Regions from separate parts of the Mesorhizobium sp. M4A.F.Ca.ET.022.05.2.1 genome, predicted to be linked through region 1. Evidence: predicted binding sites of a transcription regulator. Region 1 holds the regulator's gene; each other region holds the start of a gene.

Region 1 (4,430 bases):
CGGCGGCGTTCTTGCCGAGCTCGCGCGCGTCCTTCCACACCGACACGGTCTGCGTGCCGAGCGCTATGCGGTTCAGCGCGGCGTGGTCGCCGTCCTGGCCCGACACCGGAACGGTCCCGGCGAGGCCCTGCGCCGTCAGCGCGGCGACGACGCCGCCGGCGGTGCCGTCATTGGCCGCCACCACCGCATCGACCTTGTTGTCGTTGGCGGTCAGGAACTGCTCCATGTTCTTCTGCGCGTTGGCCGGCAGCCAGCCATCCGTATAGGCCTCGCCGACATTCTTGACCTTGCCGCCGTCGATGGCTTCCTTCAGCACCTCCATGGAGCCGGCGAACAGGAAATCGGCGTTCGGGTCGGCGCCCGAGCCCTTGATGAAGACATAGTTGCCTTCCGGCTTGACCTTGAACACTTCGCGGGCCTGCATGCGGCCGACTTCCTTGTTGTCGAAGGTCAGGTAGAAGACGTCCTTGTTCTCGATCAGCCGATCGTAGCCGACGACCGGAATGCCTTCGTCCAGCGCCTTCTGCACCGCCGGTCCGACCGCGGAGGCGTCCTGCGCCAGCACGATCAGGGCGTTGGCGCCCTGCGATATCAGGCTTTCGACGTCGGTCAGCTGCTTGCCCGGATTGGACTGCGCGTCGGCGGAAATATACTTGTCGCCGGCCGCCTCGATGGCCTTCTTCATCGCCGCTTCATCGGTCTTCCAGCGTTCTTCCTGGAAGTTCGACCAGGAAACACCGATCACCTTGTCCTTCGCCTCGGCGACCGACGCGAGCGTCAACGACATGGCGACACCCGCCAGCATGGCGGCTGCGAATTTCTTCATGATATCCTCCCTGCGCCATTGCGGCGCGACCCAGACTGGCCCTGAGGCCGGCATAGAGGCTTTTTTTCGAGCCTCGAAAAAATAGTGATCCAACGCCGGAGCGCTGTCAACATTGATTCTGCTGGATTCTGACGCCCCTGCGAATTTTTTTCGAGCTCCGTAATAAATAAATGACAGGCCGGCCCGCTTCTGCCACAATTCATATGGTGTCCGCCGACGGCCCCTTGAGATCAAAAACGGCCGCGACGACCGGGAGGAAATAGGGCATGTCGGTTGGAATCCGCCACGACGATCTGCGCCGACGCAACCGGGCGATGGTGATTTCGGCCGTGCGCCGCGCCGGCCAGCCGTCGCGGACCGAGATCGCCGCCACCACCGGCCTCAGCCATTCGACCATCTCGGCGATCTCGTCCGACCTGATCCAGGAAGGCATCCTGACCGAGAGCAAGGCAAATGAGGCTGTTTCGCTGAAGCGCGGTCGGCCGCAGGTCGGGCTGGCGCTCAATCCGGAAGCCACCGCAGTGATGACGGTGGTCCTGTCGCTGAACTTCCTTTCCGTCGCCGTCATCGACTATGCCGGACAGGTCATTGCCGAAGAGCAGCGCCGCCTCGATACGGCGATCATGCCGCGCGACGAGCTGATCGGCGAATGCGTGGCCATCGTCCGGCGCCGCTTCGAGGATCCCGATCTCGACGTCCGCGGCGTCGCCCGCATCGCCATGGGCATCCAGGGCATCACCGACACCCATGCCCGCGCCATGTTGTGGTCGCCGATCACGCCGCAGACCGACATCGCCTTCGCCGACATACTGGAAGCCGAATTCGGCGTTCCGGCTACCATGGAGAATGACTGCAACATGATGGCGGTGGCCTTGCAGTGGCGTGACCCTGACCGCTACCGCGACGACTTCATCGCCATCCTGCTGTCGCACGGCATCGGCATGGGGCTGGTGCTGAAGGGAGAGCTGTTCACCGGCACCCATTCCTCGGGCGGCGAATTCGGCCATATGATCCACCGGCCGGGCGGCGCGCTCTGCCGCTGCGGGCGGCGCGGCTGCGTCGAGGCCTATGCCGGCAACTACGCCATCTGGCGCAATGCCAAGGAGATGGGCGAGGACGCCGAGCCGGTCGATGTCAGCGACGCCGACATGCGCTCGCTCGCCGCGCGGGCGCGCGCCGGCGACGGTCCGGAGCGCCAAGCCTATCGCAAGGCCGGCGAGGCGCTCGGCTTCGGCCTCGGCAGCCTGTTCGCGCTGATCGATCCCGCACCCGTCGCCATGGTCGGCGTCAGCGCCGCCGCCTTCGACCTGATCGAGCCGGCGCTGCGCGAGGCGATCGCCCAGACCGCCGGCGGCCAGCATTCGAAATCGATCTCGTTCGACACCGAGCCGAACGAACTGCCGCTGATCCGCGAGGGCTGCGCCATGCGCGCGCTGACCTTCGTCGACCAGGAGATTTTCGCACCAGGCGTCCAGGCGAAAGGCAGCGCCGTCGGGAAGAGCGTGGCCTGAGCGTCAATCTTCCCTGATCGCGTAGCCCGCGCCGCGTATGGTGCGGATGACATCCGGCATGCGGCCATTGTTGACCGCCTTGCGCAAGCGCCCGACATGCACGTCCACGGTGCGCTCGTCGATGTAGATCGTCTCGCCCCAGACATTGTCGAGCAGCTGGCTGCGCGAGAACACCCGGCCGGGATGCCGCATCATGAATTCGAGCAGCCGGAATTCGGTCGGGCCGAGCCGGATCTCGCTCTTCTTGCGGTAAACGCGATGCGACTCGCGATCGAGCACGATGTCGCCGACCTTGAGCATGCTGGACAGGACTTCCGGCTTGGCGCGGCGTAGCAGCGCCTTCACCCGCGCCATGAACTCCGGCGTAGAGAACGGCTTGACCAGATAGTCGTCGGCGCCGGTCGAAAGGCCGCGCACCCGGTCGCTTTCCTCGCCGCGCGCCGTCAGCATGATGATCGGCAGCCGCTCGGTCTCCGGCCGCATCCTGAGGCGCCGGCAGAGCTCGATGCCGGAAACCGCCGGCACCATCCAGTCGAGCACCAGCAAATCGGGCACGTTTTCCTGCAGCCGGATCTCGGCCTCGTCGCCGCGTGTGACCACCTCGACCTGGTAGCCTTCCGATTCCAGATTGTAGCGGAGCAGCACCCCCAGCGGCTCCTCGTCCTCCACCACCATGATGCGTGGCGCGATCATCAGCCGGTCACCCTTCTTCTCAGGCCGCCGGCGCCGACATCGCCGTCTCGTCCAGCTTCGGACGATTGGCGGGCAGTTGCTGACCGGTCAGCACGTAGTAGGCGTTCTCGGCAATGTTGGTGACATGGTCGCCGATGCGCTCCAGGTTCTTGGCGCAGAACAGAAGATGCGTGCAAGCGGTGATGTTGCGCGGATCTTCCATCATGTAGGTCAGGAGCTCCCGGAACACCGAGGTGTATTTGACGTCGATGCGTTCGTCGTCGTTGCGGAGCTTGGCAAGCGCCGCGGCATCCGCGGCGGCATATTGCTCGATGACGCCCTGCACCTGGACCAGCACAAGCTGCGCCATGCCGTCGATGGAATGCGAGAGATCACGCGGCGTGACGCTGAGGCCGACGGTACCGACACGCTTGGCGATGTTCTTGGCGAGGTCGCCGATGCGTTCGAGGTCGCCCGCCATACGGATGGAGCCGACCACGGCGCGCAGATCGTTGGCCATCGGCTGCCGCTTGGCGATCAGCGTGATGGCGCGGTCGTCGAGTTCGCGCTGGCGTGCATCCATGATGGCGTCGTCGGAAACAACGCGCTGCGCCAGGGCATTGTCGGAATTGAGCAGCGCGCGCGTCGAGCCGGCGACCATCGAGCGGGCGAGATCGCCCATGTCAGCGATCAGCTTGCTGATCGCTCCCAGATCCTCGTCGAAAGACGCAACCGTATGATGTTCACCCATGATCCTGTCCTCGTGCGTGGAAATCAGCCGAACCGGCCGGTGATGTAGTCCTGGGTGCGTTTGTCGTCGGGGTTGGTGAACATCTTGTCGGTGGCGCCCTCCTCGACCAGGTAGCCGAGATGGAACATCGCCGTGCGCTGCGACACGCGGGCCGCCTGCTGCATCGAGTGGGTGACGATGACGATCGTGTAGTTCTGGCGCAGCTCGTCGATCAGCTCCTCGACACGGGCGGTGGCGATCGGGTCGAGCGCCGAGCAGGGCTCGTCCATCAGGATCACTTCCGGCGACACGGCGATGGCGCGGGCGATGCACAGGCGTTGCTGCTGGCCGCCGGACAGGCCGGTGCCGGGCTCGTGCAGGCGGTCCTTCACCTCGTTCCAGATCGCCGCCTTCTTCAGACTGGATTCGACGATCTGGTCCATGTCGGCCTTGCGCTTGGCCAGCCCATGGATGCGCGGGCCGTAGGCGACATTCTCGTAGATCGACTTCGGGAACGGGTTGGGCTTCTGGAACACCATGCCGACGCGAGCCCTGAGCTCCACGACGTCGATGTTCTTGTCGTAGATATCCTCCTCGTCCAGCGTGATCTTGCCGGTCACGCGCGCCGAGTCGATGGTGTCGTTCATGCGGTTGAGGCAGCGCAGGAAGGTCGACTTGCCGCAGCCCGAAG
Region 2 (4,175 bases), on a different contig from region 1:
GGCGGCGGTCGCCAGCACATACATGTGCTCGGCGCCGGCCTGGTCGGAGAGCGCGCGGAAGCGGCGGAACTCCTCCATCGAGCGGGTGACCGCCTCGGGATCGAGCTTGCCGGTCGAAACGATGCCGCGGCCGAGGCCGGCCAGCATCTTTTCGTTGAACAGCAAGGTCGGCGAGCGCGCCAGCCCTTCATAGACGACGAGGCGGATCGAGTTAGAGCCGATGTCGATGATCGACAGCGGCCGCCGGTCCTGGAGCCGGCCCTGGGAAGCAGAAATCACGCGGCGGCGTTCTTCTTGCGGCGCTTGAACTGGGCGATGCGCCTGGGCGCATGCGACTTCAGCGCGTCACCCCGTCCGGACAGACTCGGATTGGTCATGAAATATTCCTGCGCGTTGAACGGTTCCTCGCCCTCCTCCAGCACGACGCGCCGGGAGGTGCCGTCAGCCAATACGTCGAAACTTTGCTGGTTGTCCATGATGTTGCCCAGCATGATCTGGCCAAGCACCTGTTCATGCACAGTTGGATTGCTGATCGGCACCATGGTCTCGACACGGCGGTCGAGATTGCGCGGCATAAGATCGGCCGAGGAGATGTAGACGATCGCCCCGTCCGAGGGCAGGCCGTAGCCGTCGCCGAAGCAGTAGATGCGGCTGTGCTCGAGGAAGCGGCCGACGATCGATTTCACCCTTATATTCTCCGACAGGCCCGGCACCTGCGGCCTCAGGCAGCAGATGCCGCGCACGACGAGGTCGATCTCGACGCCGGCGCGGCTGGCATCGTAGAGCGCGTCGATGATGATCGGGTCGACAAGCGCGTTCATCTTCATCCAGATGCGGGCCGGCCGGCCCTCGCGCGCGTGGACGACCTCGTTCGAAATATGCTTCAGGATGCGCTTGCGCAGCGTGAACGGCGAAACGGCGAGCCGCATCTCCTCGGTGGGCTCGGCATAGCCTGTGATGAAGTTGAACAGCTGGGCGACATCGCGGGCAATCGTCGGATCCGTGGTGAAGAACGACAGGTCGGTATAGATGCGCGCGGTGACCGGATGGTAGTTGCCAGTGCCGAGATGCACATAGTTGCGCAGCTTGCCGTCCTCGCGCCGCACCACCAGCGACATCTTGGCGTGGGTCTTCAATTCCAGGAAGCCGAACACGACCTGGACGCCGGCGCGCTCGAGGTCGCGGGCCCAGCGGATGTTGGCCTCCTCGTCGAACCGCGCCTTGAGCTCGACCAGCGCCGTCACCGATTTGCCGGCCTCGGCCGCGTCGACCAGCGCGCGCACGATCGGGCTGTCGTTGGAGGTGCGGTAGAGCGTCTGCTTGATTGCCACGACCTCCGGGTCGGCCATCGCCTGACGCAGGAACTGCACCACCACGTCGAAGGATTCGTAGGGATGGTGGACGATGATGTCCTTCTCGCGGATGGCGGCAAAGCAGTCGCCGCCATGCTCGCGGATACGCTCGGGAAAGCGCGGATTGTAGGGCGTGAACTTCAGATCGTCGCGGGCGACGGCGACGATCTCGGAGATCTGGCTGAGCGCCAGCGGACCGGTCAGGACGCTGATGCGGCTCGACGAGACGCCAAGCTCGCCGGCGACGAAGTCGCGCAGTTCCGGCGGCATCAGCATGTCGAACTCGATGCGGATCACCGAACCGCGGCGGCGCCGCTTCAGCGCCGTCTCGAACAGGCGAACCAGGTCCTCGGACTCTTCCTCGACCTCGATATCGCTGTCGCGGATGATGCGGAAGGTGCCGGACCCCTTGACCTCATAGCCGGGGAACAGCTTGCCGATATAGAGGCCGACCGCCTCCTCCAGCGGGATGAAGCGGACATGATTCTTGCGGTCGGGTAGACGGATGAAGCGCTTCAGCGCCACCGGCAGGCGCAAAAGCGCGCTCATCTCCTCGCCATTCTTGCGGTGGCGCAGTTGCAGCGCCATCGAGAAGCCGAGATTGGGGATGAACGGGAACGGATGCGCCGGGTCGATCGACAGCGGGGTCAGCACCGGAAACACCTGATCCTGGAAATGCTCTTCCAGCCAGGCCTTCTCGTCCTTGGTCAGCGCGTCGCGGGTGATGCTTTCGATGCCTTCCTTGTTGAGCAGCTGCATCAGTGTCGAAAGGCTCTTCTGTTGGTCCTCCTGCAGGCGCTCGACCTCGCGCAGCAGTTGTTCGAGCTGCTGTTCGGGCGTGCGGCCGTCCGGGCTCTTCAGGACGATGCCCTCGCGCACCTGGCCTGCGAGGCCCGCGACACGGACCATGAAGAACTCGTCGAGATTGCCGGCCGAGATCGACAGGAAGCGGATCCGCTCTAGGAGCGGATGGTGCGGGTTCAGCGATTCCTCCAGTACGCGCCGGTTGAACTGCAGCCAGGAGAATTCGCGGTTGACGAAGCGATCGGGATTGCCGCTCTCGGCACTTGCCGCCTCGATGGTGATGAATTCGCTGTGCACCGGCTTCAGTTCGTTCATAATTCCCGCTCTTGTCCTGCGCCCATCGCTTTGAAGCGCTGCATTCCGGATGGGCTACGGACGCTCTAACATGTTTTTGTGACGCACGATCCCTCACGAATCCCGCAGCGATCCCGGGTCATGCGCTTAACCGGCTCAACTTATCCTCTGACAGGCTTTTGCGACAGTTTCATTTCATCGATCTTGCAAACAGGCCGGTTATGATCCAGATGCAGACTGGCCGAAACAAGCCGAGACCAATTGGAGACGACGATGGCAGGCGGTTCCATTCCCCATTTCCAGAACGATGCGGGCCATCCGGCGATCGACATCGGCGTCAAGGAATTCATGTGCACGGGCGCCAACCCGCCCTTCGACCATCCGCATGTTTTCCTCGACATGGGCGACGACAATGAGAAGGTCTGCCCCTATTGCTCGACGCTCTTCCGCTATTCGGCGAAACTGAAGGCGACCGAAACGGTCCCCCCGGGCTGCCTCTATATCGACCAGGCCGCCTGATCCTCTTCCGACGATGAGCGAGGCGCGGTCCCGGCAGGTCGTCATCGCCGGGGCCGGCATAGCAGGACTGACGGCGGCGCTTGCCTTCGCCGAGCGCGGCTATCCCGTAACGGTGTTCGAACAGGCCAGGCAACTCGAGGCAGCCGGCGCCGGTATCCAGCTTTCTCCCAATGCGACGCGAATCCTCAGGCAGCTCGGCGTGCTGGAGCGGCTCCTGCCGCATGCAGTGCGGCCGGAGGCGGTGGTGCTCAAGGATGCCGCCGCGCTCAGGGACCTGGGACGCGTGCCGCTCGGACAGGCCGCCGAGAGCCGCTGGGGAGCGCCCTATCTTGCCGCCCATCGCGCCGACGTGCAGGCGGCGCTGACGGCGCAGGTGACGGAACGCCCGGATGTCGAGCTCGTCACCGGCGCGCGGGTGACCGGCGTCGCCGCCGGACCGCAGGGCATTGCCGTGACGGCTGAAACGGACGGCCGCACGATCGAGGCCAGCGGCCAATTGCTGGTCGGCGCCGATGGTGTCTGGTCGTCGGTTCGCGAGAACCTCGCCGGCAAGCAGCCCGGCTTCGGCAAAAGCCGCTTCTCGGGCGAACTCGCCTGGCGCGCCACGGTCGCGGCGGAGAGCGCCGCAGGAAAGGCCTTTGCGACGATCGGCGCCGCGGACAGCGTCACCACCTTCCTCCATCCCGGTTTCCACCTGGTGGCCTATCCGGTAAGCCAAGGCAGCGCCTTCAACCTCGCGGCCTTCACCAAGGGCGAGCGCATCGCGGAAGGCTGGTCCGGCCATGCCGACCCGGCCATCCTCTCGGGCGCCATGCGCGGCACGGCACCGGCGCTGGCAAGGCTGGTCGCGCTGGCCGGCCCGTGGACGGCGTTTCCGATCCACACGGTCGAGCAACAGCGCTGGACGATGCAAGACGGGATCGCGCTCATCGGCGATGCAGCGCATGCAATGACGCCGTTCGCGGCGCAGGGCGCCGCCATGGGAATAGAAGACGCCGCCATGCTTGCCGGCGTGATCGCCGACTTCCCTGCCGACTTGCGACAGGGGCTTGCCACCTGGGAGAACCTCAGGCGGCCGCGCGTCGAGAAGGTGCTGAGGCGCGGCGCGCTCAACCGGCTTGCCTGGCACGCCTGGGGGCCGGTGGCGATCGCGCGGAACCTGGTGCTGGCGACGCGGCCGGCGGAGAAACTCGCGGCGGATCTGGA
Region 3 (4,430 bases), on a different contig from region 1:
CTACCATGCCGAATACGGCTTCTCGACCATGGGCTACGAGATAGCCGGCGGGATCGGCGTCAAGATGGCGAAGCCCGACCAGGAGGTCGTCGTCATGGTCGGCGACGGCTCCTACCTGATGCTCAATTCCGAGATAGCGACCTCGGTGATGCTCGGCCTCAAGCTCACCATCGTGCTGCTCGACAACCGCGGTTATGGCTGCATCAACCGGCTGCAGATGGCGACCGGCGGCGCCAACTTCAACAATCTCCTGAAGGACGCCCGCCACGAGGTGATGCCCGATGTCGACTTCGCCGCCCATGCGGCAAGCCTCGGCGCGACGGCCGAGAAGGTGGCGTCGATTGCCGAACTGGAGACGGCGCTCGCCAGGGCCAAGGGCAATGACAAGACCACCGTGCTGGTCATCGACACCGATCCGCTGGTGTCGACCGAAGCCGGCGGCCACTGGTGGGATGTCGCCGTGCCGGAGGTCTCGTCGCGGCCACAGGTGAATGCGGCGCGCAAGAAATATGAGGAAGCCGTGGGCAGCCGTCAGGGCTGAGCCGCGTCTGCCTCGCAACGAACCGACATTGGAGTGACGACTTGAAAGCCAAACTGGGCATGTCCCCCATCGCGTGGTGGAACGACGATCTCGTGGAACTGAGCGATGACGTGTCGCTGGAGGAGTGTCTGCGCCAGTCGCGCTCGGCCGGCTTCACCGGCATGGAGATGGGCCGCCGCTTCCCCAACGATCCGAAGGTGATGCTGCCGATCCTGAAAGAGGCGGACGTCACGCTGTGCGGCGGCTGGTTCTCCGGCACGCTGGTTGATGAGGAGATGGCCAGGAACAAGGACCGCATCCAACCGATGATCGACCTGTTCAAGGCCGTCAACGCGCCCTGCATCGTTTATGGCGAGGTCGGCCGCTCCATCCAGGGCGACCGTTCAAAGCCGCTCGCCACCAAGCCGAAACTCTCCGGTGACGAGATGAAGGCCTATGGCAGGCGCCTGACCGAATTCGGCGAATGGTGCGCCGAGCAGGGCATGCCGCTTTCCTACCACCATCACATGGCGGCGGTCGTCGAGACCGAGCCGGAGCTCGATGCCTTCATGCGCCATTCCGGCGAAGGCATTCCGTTGCTGCTCGACGCCGGCCACCTCGCCTTTGCCGGCGGCGACGTGCTGCGCGCCATCGACAACCACCACAAGCGCATCAACCACGTCCATGTGAAGGATGTGCGCATGGGCGTGATCGACAAGCTCGACCGCACGAAACAGTCCTTCCTCGATGCCGTGGCGCTCGGCGCCTTCACCGTTCCGGGCGACGGTTCGTTGGATTTCGGCGCCATCGTGCAGCGGTTTGCCGACCATGGCTATGAAGGCTGGTTCGTGGTCGAGGCCGAGCAGGACCCGAAGGCAAATCCACCGCTCAGGATGGCGCAGGTCGGCTACAAGGAGCTGATGCGGGTGATGACGGCCGCCGACTACACGGTCGAGACGCAGGGTTTTCCGGCCTGAACGGTGGATTAGTCAGGGCGCTCGGTCTATCTGATGCGCTTTGGCTAAATCCGGGATTGGCGCGCGATGAAAGACCATGAGCACCCGTTCTTCCGGCCGCTGTGGCGGCGCATCGCCGTGGTGGCTGTCTGCCTGGCCTGGTCGGTGATTGAGTTCGCTTCCGGCACGCCTTTCTGGGGCGTTATCGCGCTCGGCTTCGCCGGCTATGCCGTCTGGCAGTTCTTCTATCTCTACAAGCCGGCCGAAGAGGCCAAGCCTCCGGCCGAACCGAAGGAATGATTGAGGAGACAAAAATGTCCAAACTGCTCGTCAAGGCCGACAAGGGCCACGGCCGCGTCGCCCACGTCACGCCGCAAAGCGCCGGCTGGACCTATGTCGGCTTCGATCTTCATCGGCTGAAAGCGGGCGAGACGGCTTCGGGTGAAACGGCCGACCGCGAGGTCTGCCTGGTCTTCGTCACCGGCAAGGGCAAGGCGTCCGCCGCCGGCACGGATCTCGGCCTGCTCGGCGAGCGCATGTCGCCCTTCGAGGGCAAGCCCTGGTCGGTCTATGTGCCTGAGGGGTCCAACTGGTCGGTGACCGCTGACACCGAGCTGGAACTCGCCGTCTGCTCGGCTCCCGGCCTTGGCGGCGGCCTGCCGGCCCGCGTCATCGCTCCGCGGGATCTCGGCCAGGAGGTGCGCGGCAAGGGCACCAACACGCGCTACGTCACCAACATTCTGCCCGAAGGCAAGCCGGCCGACTCTTTGCTGGTGGTCGAGGTCATCACGCCGGGCGGTCACACCTCCAGCTATCCGCCGCACAAGCATGACCAGGACAATCTCCCCGCGGAGTCCTATCTCGAGGAAACCTACTACCACCGCCTCAACCCGCCGCAGGGCTTTGCCTTCCAGCGCGTCTATACCGACGCCGGCAGGAATGGCGAGCGCGAGCTGGACGAGGCGATGGCGATAGAGGACGGCGATGTGGTGCTGGTGCCGAAGGGCTACCACCCATGCGCCGCCTGCCATGGCTACGATCTCTACTATCTCAACGTCATGGCCGGGCCGAAGCGCACCTGGAAGTTTCACAACGCGCCCGAGCACGAATGGCTGATGAAGGCCTGACTGAGCATTTTGCAGCCAAGCGGAATCGCTTCCGGTTCGCGGCCGGTTGAAGCCATTGGTCCAGCATGGAAAAATCGTCGGCTAAGGACCTACCTGGCCGATTTGCCATCGAAAACCATCGTAAGCTTCGTCAATCCGTCATGGAAATCACCTATGGCAACGGATCTGACGAGGACTTCTTATGCGCTACGCCATCTATTTCACCCCAAGCCAGGACGAGCCGCTGGCGCGGATCGCCGCCAATTGGCTGGGACGCGACCCGTTCGGCGCCACCACTCGGCCGGTCGAGGCCGTGGGTGAGCTGTCGGCGGCCGAAGTTGCCTTCCACACCGCTTCGGCGCGCCGTTACGGTTTCCATGCCACGCTGAAGGCGCCATTCCGGCTGGCCGGGAACGAGACTGAGGCTTCTCTGCGCGCCGCGCTCGACAGCTTTGCCGAAGGGACCCAGGCGGTCATCATCCCGCGCCTGGTCGTCGGCCAGATCGACGGCTTCTTCGCGCTGGTGCCGGAAGCGCCAGTGCCGGCGCTCAACCGCTTCGCCGGCGATGTCGTGCTCGCCTTCGACCGCTTCCGCGCGCCGCTGACCGAGGCCGAGATCGAGCGCCGCAGCCCCGATTCGCTGAAGCCGGACGAGTTCCGCAACCTGTGCCAATGGGGCTACCCTTACGTCTTCGAGACCTTCCGCTTTCATATGACGCTGTCCGGCCGCGTCGCGTCACAGGAAAGCCCTCGTCTACGCGCAGCAATCGACAGCCTGTTCACGGAAGTGCTGCTGCGGCCGGTGTTGGTCGATGCGCTGACGCTGTTCGTCGAAACCGAACCGGGCGCCCCGTTCATGGTGCTGTCCCACCACGCGCTGGGACGCCGCTCGGCCCGGAAAACTGCCTGAGGCAAAAACTACTTGAGACCAAACTGCCTGATTACCAAGGACTGCCTGAAATGACCGCCGAGACCGTTCTCACCAATGCCCGCATCGTGCTTGCCGACGAGATCGTCGAGGGCTCGCTGGTGCTGCGCGACGGCCTGATCGCCGCCATCGATCCGGGTGCTGCCCGCGCCGGCGAGGACATGGGCGGCGACTACATCATTCCCGGCCTGGTCGAACTGCACACCGACCACCTCGAAGGCCATTACGCGCCGCGCCCGAAGGTGCGCTGGAATCCGATCGCCGCCGTGCTTGCTCATGACGCGCAAGTGGCGACCGCCGGCATCACCACCGTGCTCGATGCCTTGCGTGTCGGCATGGACGAGGACGCCGACCTCACATCCGCCGACATTCGCAAGCTTGCCGACGCCATCGAGGACAGCGTCGAGCAGGAGCGGCTCAGGGCCGACCACTTCATCCATCTGCGCTGCGAGGTCTCGGCGCCGGACTGCCTGAAGGCCTTCGCCAATTTCGAGACCGACGAGCGGGTGAAGCTGGCGTCGCTGATGGACCATGCGCCAGGACAGCGCCAGTTCGTCAATCTCGAAACCTATGCCTATTACTACCAGCGCAAGCTGAAGCTCTCCGATCGCGACTTCCGGAAGTTCTGCGAAAAGCGCATGGCGGAATCGGCCATGAATTCCGGCCCGAACCGCGTCTTCATCTCCGCCGCCTGCCACGAGCGCGGCATCGTGCTCGCCAGCCATGACGACGCCACCGCCGGCCACGTCGAGGAAGCAATCGAGCAAGGCGTGCGCGTCGCCGAGTTCCCGACTACGGAGGAGGCGGCCCGGGCCTCGAAGGCGGCCGGCCTCGGCGTGCTGATGGGGGCGCCCAACGTCATGCGCGGCGCCTCGCATTCCGGCAACGTCTCGGCCCGTACGCTGGCCGGCGATGGCCTG
Region 4 (4,430 bases), on a different contig from region 1:
GCACGTCGACCATCCTGTCGAGACTGAGCGGCGGCAGGGCCGGCCATTGCAGGCTTCGCGGGATGCCGCCAAAGCGCGTGCCGATCGTTTCGGCCGGCAGTGAAAACAGCGCCACGACGAGTGAGGCCAGCCCGATGGCGACCAGCATCGCCGGCCATTTCGGCCGCCAGCGCTTGAGGAGGACGATGGTCGCGATGGTAAGCACCGCCACGAAGGTCGCGGCCGGGTTGATCGTGCCGGCCGCCTCGCTGAGCGCCATCAGCTTCGGCACCAGCGGCCCCGGCTCCTTGCCGGCGAGCTTCAGCCCGAACAGCTCGGTGATCTGGCCGGAGAAGATGATGACGGCAATCCCCGCGGTGAAGCCGACGGTCACCGGATACGGGATGAACTTGATATAGGTGCCGAGCCTGAGGTAGCCGATGGCGAGCAGGAAGACGCCGGCCATAATCGTCGCCAGCAGCAGACCGTCGACGCCCACACGCGCCACCGTCGCCGCCACCAGCACGATGAAGGCGCCCGCCGGCCCGCCGATCTGGAAGCGGCTGCCGCCGAGCGCCGAAATGATGAAGCCGCCGACGATCGAGGTGTAGAGGCCGCGCTCTGGTGTGACGCCGGATGCGATCGCGATCGCCATCGACAGTGGCAGCGCCACGATGGCGACCGTCAGCCCGGCAACGGCGTCGGCCCTGAAATGCGCCAGCGTGTAGCCCTCGCGCAGCACCGTCACCAGCTTCGGTGTGAACAGTTCGGCAAATGTCGGCCGTGCCGGTTGATGGGTTGCCCGCCTGGTTTGATCCATGGACTGCCTTCCACTCCTGAAAGGCGGCGGGATCGTCGGCAGGGATGTCGGCGGTCGCCGTCGCGACTTTAGAGCGACGCGCGTCCAAATCGGACGCACAAGATATGCTCTAACACTTTACGTGCCGGCTCAGCCTTGCGGGTTCTGCGGTGCGGCCGGCTTGAGGCGCACGCCCCTGCCGCCGCGCTCGCTGGCCTGGTTCTCGCCGATCAGCTCCACCCCGGACCCGTCGAGGGCCTGGATGACCTTCATCAGCGTGTCGACCACACCCCTGACGACACCGTCGCTCGCCTCCATGCGCTGGATGGTCGGAAGCGAAACCCCGGCGCGCTCGGCCAGCGTCTTCTGATCGATGCCGGCCAGCGCCCTCGCGGCGCGCATCTGCTGGGCGGTGATCATCGGCCAGAACCCTTGTCTGAGTCTGCAGTATCAATGGATAATATAAGGATCATGATGTTTCAAGCATCATTTAGCATGGATGAAACATGGGTCACTCACTGTCCGCCACCGCATGGCGCCGCTGCAGGAAGCGCGCCACCAGCCAGCAGAGCATGGCCCAGGCGAAACCGGCACACCAGCCGGCGAGCACGTCGGACGGCCAGTGGACGCCGAGATAGACGCGGCTGGCGCCGACCAGCAATGTCGTCAGTATGGCAAGGCCGAGGACAAAGATCTTCGTCGTGCGTCCCGGCAGGAAGCGGGCCGCCATGCTGCCTAGGGTGAGGTAGGTCACCGCCGAAAGCATGGCGTGACCACTCGGAAAGGACAGCGAGGTCTCGTTGACGAGATGCGAAACAAGATCCGGTCGTGGCCGGTCGACTTCGAACTTGAGCAGGCTCGACAGCACTTGCCCGCCCGCCACGGCCACGAACATCAGCAGCGCGGTTGCCGGCCGGCGGATGAGCAGTAGATAGATGATGACCGCTGTCGTCACCAGCACCAAAACGCTGGTGCCGCCAAGGCTGGTAATGTCGCGCACCGCCCCTTCCAGCCAGGCCGGGCCGATCGGACTATCCGGCTGGCCCGGATGGCGAAAGGCGAGCAGGATCTCGGTGTCGAAAGCATGCGGCGTGGTCGCGTGCGCCACCTCCATCAGCTCCTCCAAGCCCCACAGACCGCCGGCGATCACCAGTCCGGCCAGTAGAACCGGGAACTCGATCTTGTTGAGCAGGGCGGTTGCGAAGGACCTCATCAGCTTGGCCGTCCGACTACAGCCGCTGCATATAGGGCCCGAGGGTGATCAGCGCCACGGCGGCGATCGCCAGCACGATGCCGGTGGCCTGCAGCGCGTTGACCCTCTCGCCGAAAAAGGCAAGCGCAACCACGTTCACCGACACCAGTTGGATCACCGCCGAAAGGCTGAACGACACCGACATGCCGAACTCACGGATCAGCCTCAGCATGATCAGGTTGCCGATCGAATAGAGCGCCAGCGTCAGCACGATCTTGCCGAGGCTTGGCGCCAGCCCCCATTGCTTGGCCGCAGTCGCCGCGAGCAGAAAGATCACGGTCGACACACCAAGCTGCACCAGTCCCCAGAAACTCACTTTTCATCCCCTCCTGTAGCGGCCGTCGCCGCGCGTGCCGCAGTCCTTGTTTCCCAAGCGCGCGAGGCCGTCAAGCAGACCGCGTCGGACCGGTGTCCCGCTCAGACATGATCGAAGCCGGATGTCGCAAGATACGTCCCGGCAACATGGTTGGTGCTGGCCGGCGCGATATTTTGACGATCATGCGGGAGCGACGAATGACGGCCGAAGCCGGCCGTATCCATGGTCGCGCTCATGAGCCGGCAAATAGATTGCCGAAATCGCGACTTCTGTCACGAAAATGTGATCCTGCGGCTATACGGGTCGGAAGCTCACATGCTCCAGCCAAGAAGCCAGAGGAAAGCTCATGACCGACCACCGCTCCCCTGACACCGGTTTCCGCACCAGCCTGCTCGAGGAGAATGACGGTCCGGCCGTCAATCCTACCGACAACCGCACCATGGGCGAGATCATCGCCGCGCGTTTCTCGCGCCGTGGCTTCCTGAAGGGCTCGCTGGCCGTTTCGGCCATCGCCGCCACGGTCAGCCCGCTGGCGCTCGTCGCCGCCGACGATGCCCGCGCCGCAGAAGCCTCGGCTTTCAAGTTCGACGAGCTCGAGGCCGGCATCGACGACAAGCACCATGTCGCACCGGGTTACGACGCCGATGTGCTCTTGCGCTGGGGCGACCCGCTGTTTGCCGACTCGCCGGATTTCGACCCGGTAAAGCAGTCGGCCGAGGCCCAGGCAAAACAGTTCGGCTACAACAACGACTATATCGGCTATATCCCGATCGACGGCTCGGCCGAGCATGGTCTGCTGGTGGTCAACCACGAATACACCAACCCGCATCTGATGTTCCCCGGCATCGTCAAGATCGTCGACAAGGACGGCAAGAAGGCCGCAGAGACAGCGCCTCTCAGCAAGGAGCAGGTCGATGTCGAGATGGCGGCGCATGGCGGCACCATCGTCGAGATCCGCAAGGACGGGGGCAAATGGCAGGTGGTGCGCGACGGCAAGCTCAACCGGCGGATCACCTCCAAAACCGAGATGGCGCTGTCGGGTCCGGCCGCCGGCCATGATCGCCTCAAGACCAACGCCGATCCTTCCGGCACCAAGGTCGTCGGCACCTTCAACAATTGCGCCGGCGGCGTCACCCCATGGGGCACCTATGTCATGGCCGAGGAGAACATCCATGGCTATTTCACCGGCGAGCTGCCGGAAGGCCACAAGGAAGCGGCCAACTACAAGCGTCTCGGCATCCCGGAAGGCGCCTATGAATGGGGCGCGCATTACGACCGCTTCGACCTTGCCAAGGAGCCGAACGAGCCCAACCGCTTCGGCTGGATCGTCGAGGTCGACGTCAATGATCCGAATTCGGTGCCGCGCAAGCGCACGGCCATGGGCCGCTTCAAGCATGAGGGCGCGGAATCGATCGTCGCCAAGGACGGCCGCGTCGTCTTCTATCTCGGCGACGACGAGCGTTTCGACTATGTCTATAAATTTGTCACCACGGGCAAATTCAATCCCAACGACCTCGCGGCCAACAAGGACCTGCTCGACGACGGCACGCTGCATGTCGCCAAATTCGCCGAGGATGGCACCGTCGAATGGATGCCGATCGTGTTCGGCCAGGGGCCGCTCACCGCTGAGAATGGCTTTACCGGCCAGGCCGACGTGCTGATCGAGACGCGCCGCGCCGCCGACCTGCTCGGCGCCACCAAGATGGACCGTCCCGAGGACATCCAGCCGAACGGCGCCAACGGCAAGGTCTATGTCATGCTGACCAACAATTCCAAGCGCAAGCCCGAACAGGTCGACGCCGCCAATCCGCGCGCGGCGAACGCCTTCGGGCATATCATCGAGATCGTCGAGGACGGCGGCGACTTCACTGCCGCCAAGGGTAAGTGGGAAGTGATGCTGAAATGCGGCGATCCTTCGGTGGCCGACGTCGGCGCCACCTTCTCGACCGCGACCACCGCCAATGGCTGGTTCGGCATGCCGGACAATTGCGCCGTCGATTCGGCCGGCCGCTTGTGGGTCGCCACCGACGGCCAGGGCCCGAAGGCCACCGGCCGTACCGACGGCCTGTGGGCGGTCGACACCG

Evidence for each region. The regulator PhoB, encoded in region 1, activates phosphate uptake and scavenging genes when phosphate is short. The targets are predictions, from matches to a motif close to TGTCATNNANCTGTCAT.
Region 2: a site for PhoB is predicted at 2,632-2,648, ahead of EN745_RS16310 (RNA degradosome polyphosphate kinase). Genes of this name have one in related genera too.
Region 3: a site for PhoB is predicted at 2,729-2,745, ahead of EN745_RS08320 (DUF1045 domain-containing protein). Genes of this name have one in related genera too.
Region 4: a site for PhoB is predicted at 2,617-2,633, ahead of EN745_RS09190 (PhoX family phosphatase). Genes of this name have one in related genera too.

Annotation. Positions count from the first base shown of each region.
Region 1 is NZ_RZOJ01000281.1:583-5,012, reverse strand. It holds gene xylF (D-xylose ABC transporter substrate-binding protein) at 1-826, opposite strand, end outside; gene EN745_RS24530 (ROK family protein) at 1,093-2,337, shown strand; gene phoB (phosphate regulon transcriptional regulator PhoB) at 2,341-3,030, opposite strand; gene phoU (phosphate signaling complex protein PhoU) at 3,050-3,760, opposite strand; gene pstB (phosphate ABC transporter ATP-binding protein PstB) at 3,784-4,430, opposite strand, start outside.
Region 2 is NZ_RZOJ01000132.1:138-4,312, forward strand. It holds partial or broken gene EN745_RS16305 (exopolyphosphatase) at 1-279, opposite strand, end outside; gene EN745_RS16310 (RNA degradosome polyphosphate kinase) at 276-2,471, opposite strand; gene EN745_RS16315 (zinc-finger domain-containing protein) at 2,724-2,969, shown strand; gene EN745_RS16320 (FAD-dependent monooxygenase) at 2,983-4,175, shown strand, end outside.
Region 3 is NZ_RZOJ01000047.1:20,025-24,454, forward strand. It holds gene iolD (3D-(3,5/4)-trihydroxycyclohexane-1,2-dione acylhydrolase (decyclizing)) at 1-541, shown strand, start outside; gene iolE (myo-inosose-2 dehydratase) at 583-1,497, shown strand; gene EN745_RS08310 (DUF3329 domain-containing protein) at 1,564-1,776, shown strand; gene iolB (5-deoxy-glucuronate isomerase) at 1,791-2,603, shown strand; gene EN745_RS08320 (DUF1045 domain-containing protein) at 2,785-3,492, shown strand; gene EN745_RS08325 (alpha-D-ribose 1-methylphosphonate 5-triphosphate diphosphatase) at 3,543-4,430, shown strand, end outside.
Region 4 is NZ_RZOJ01000055.1:10,780-15,209, forward strand. It holds gene EN745_RS09170 (SulP family inorganic anion transporter) at 1-799, opposite strand, end outside; gene EN745_RS09175 (helix-turn-helix transcriptional regulator) at 929-1,198, opposite strand; gene EN745_RS09180 (phosphatase PAP2 family protein) at 1,290-1,991, opposite strand; gene EN745_RS09185 (hypothetical protein) at 2,008-2,346, opposite strand; gene EN745_RS37455 (hypothetical protein) at 2,448-2,570, opposite strand; gene EN745_RS09190 (PhoX family phosphatase) at 2,693-4,430, shown strand, end outside.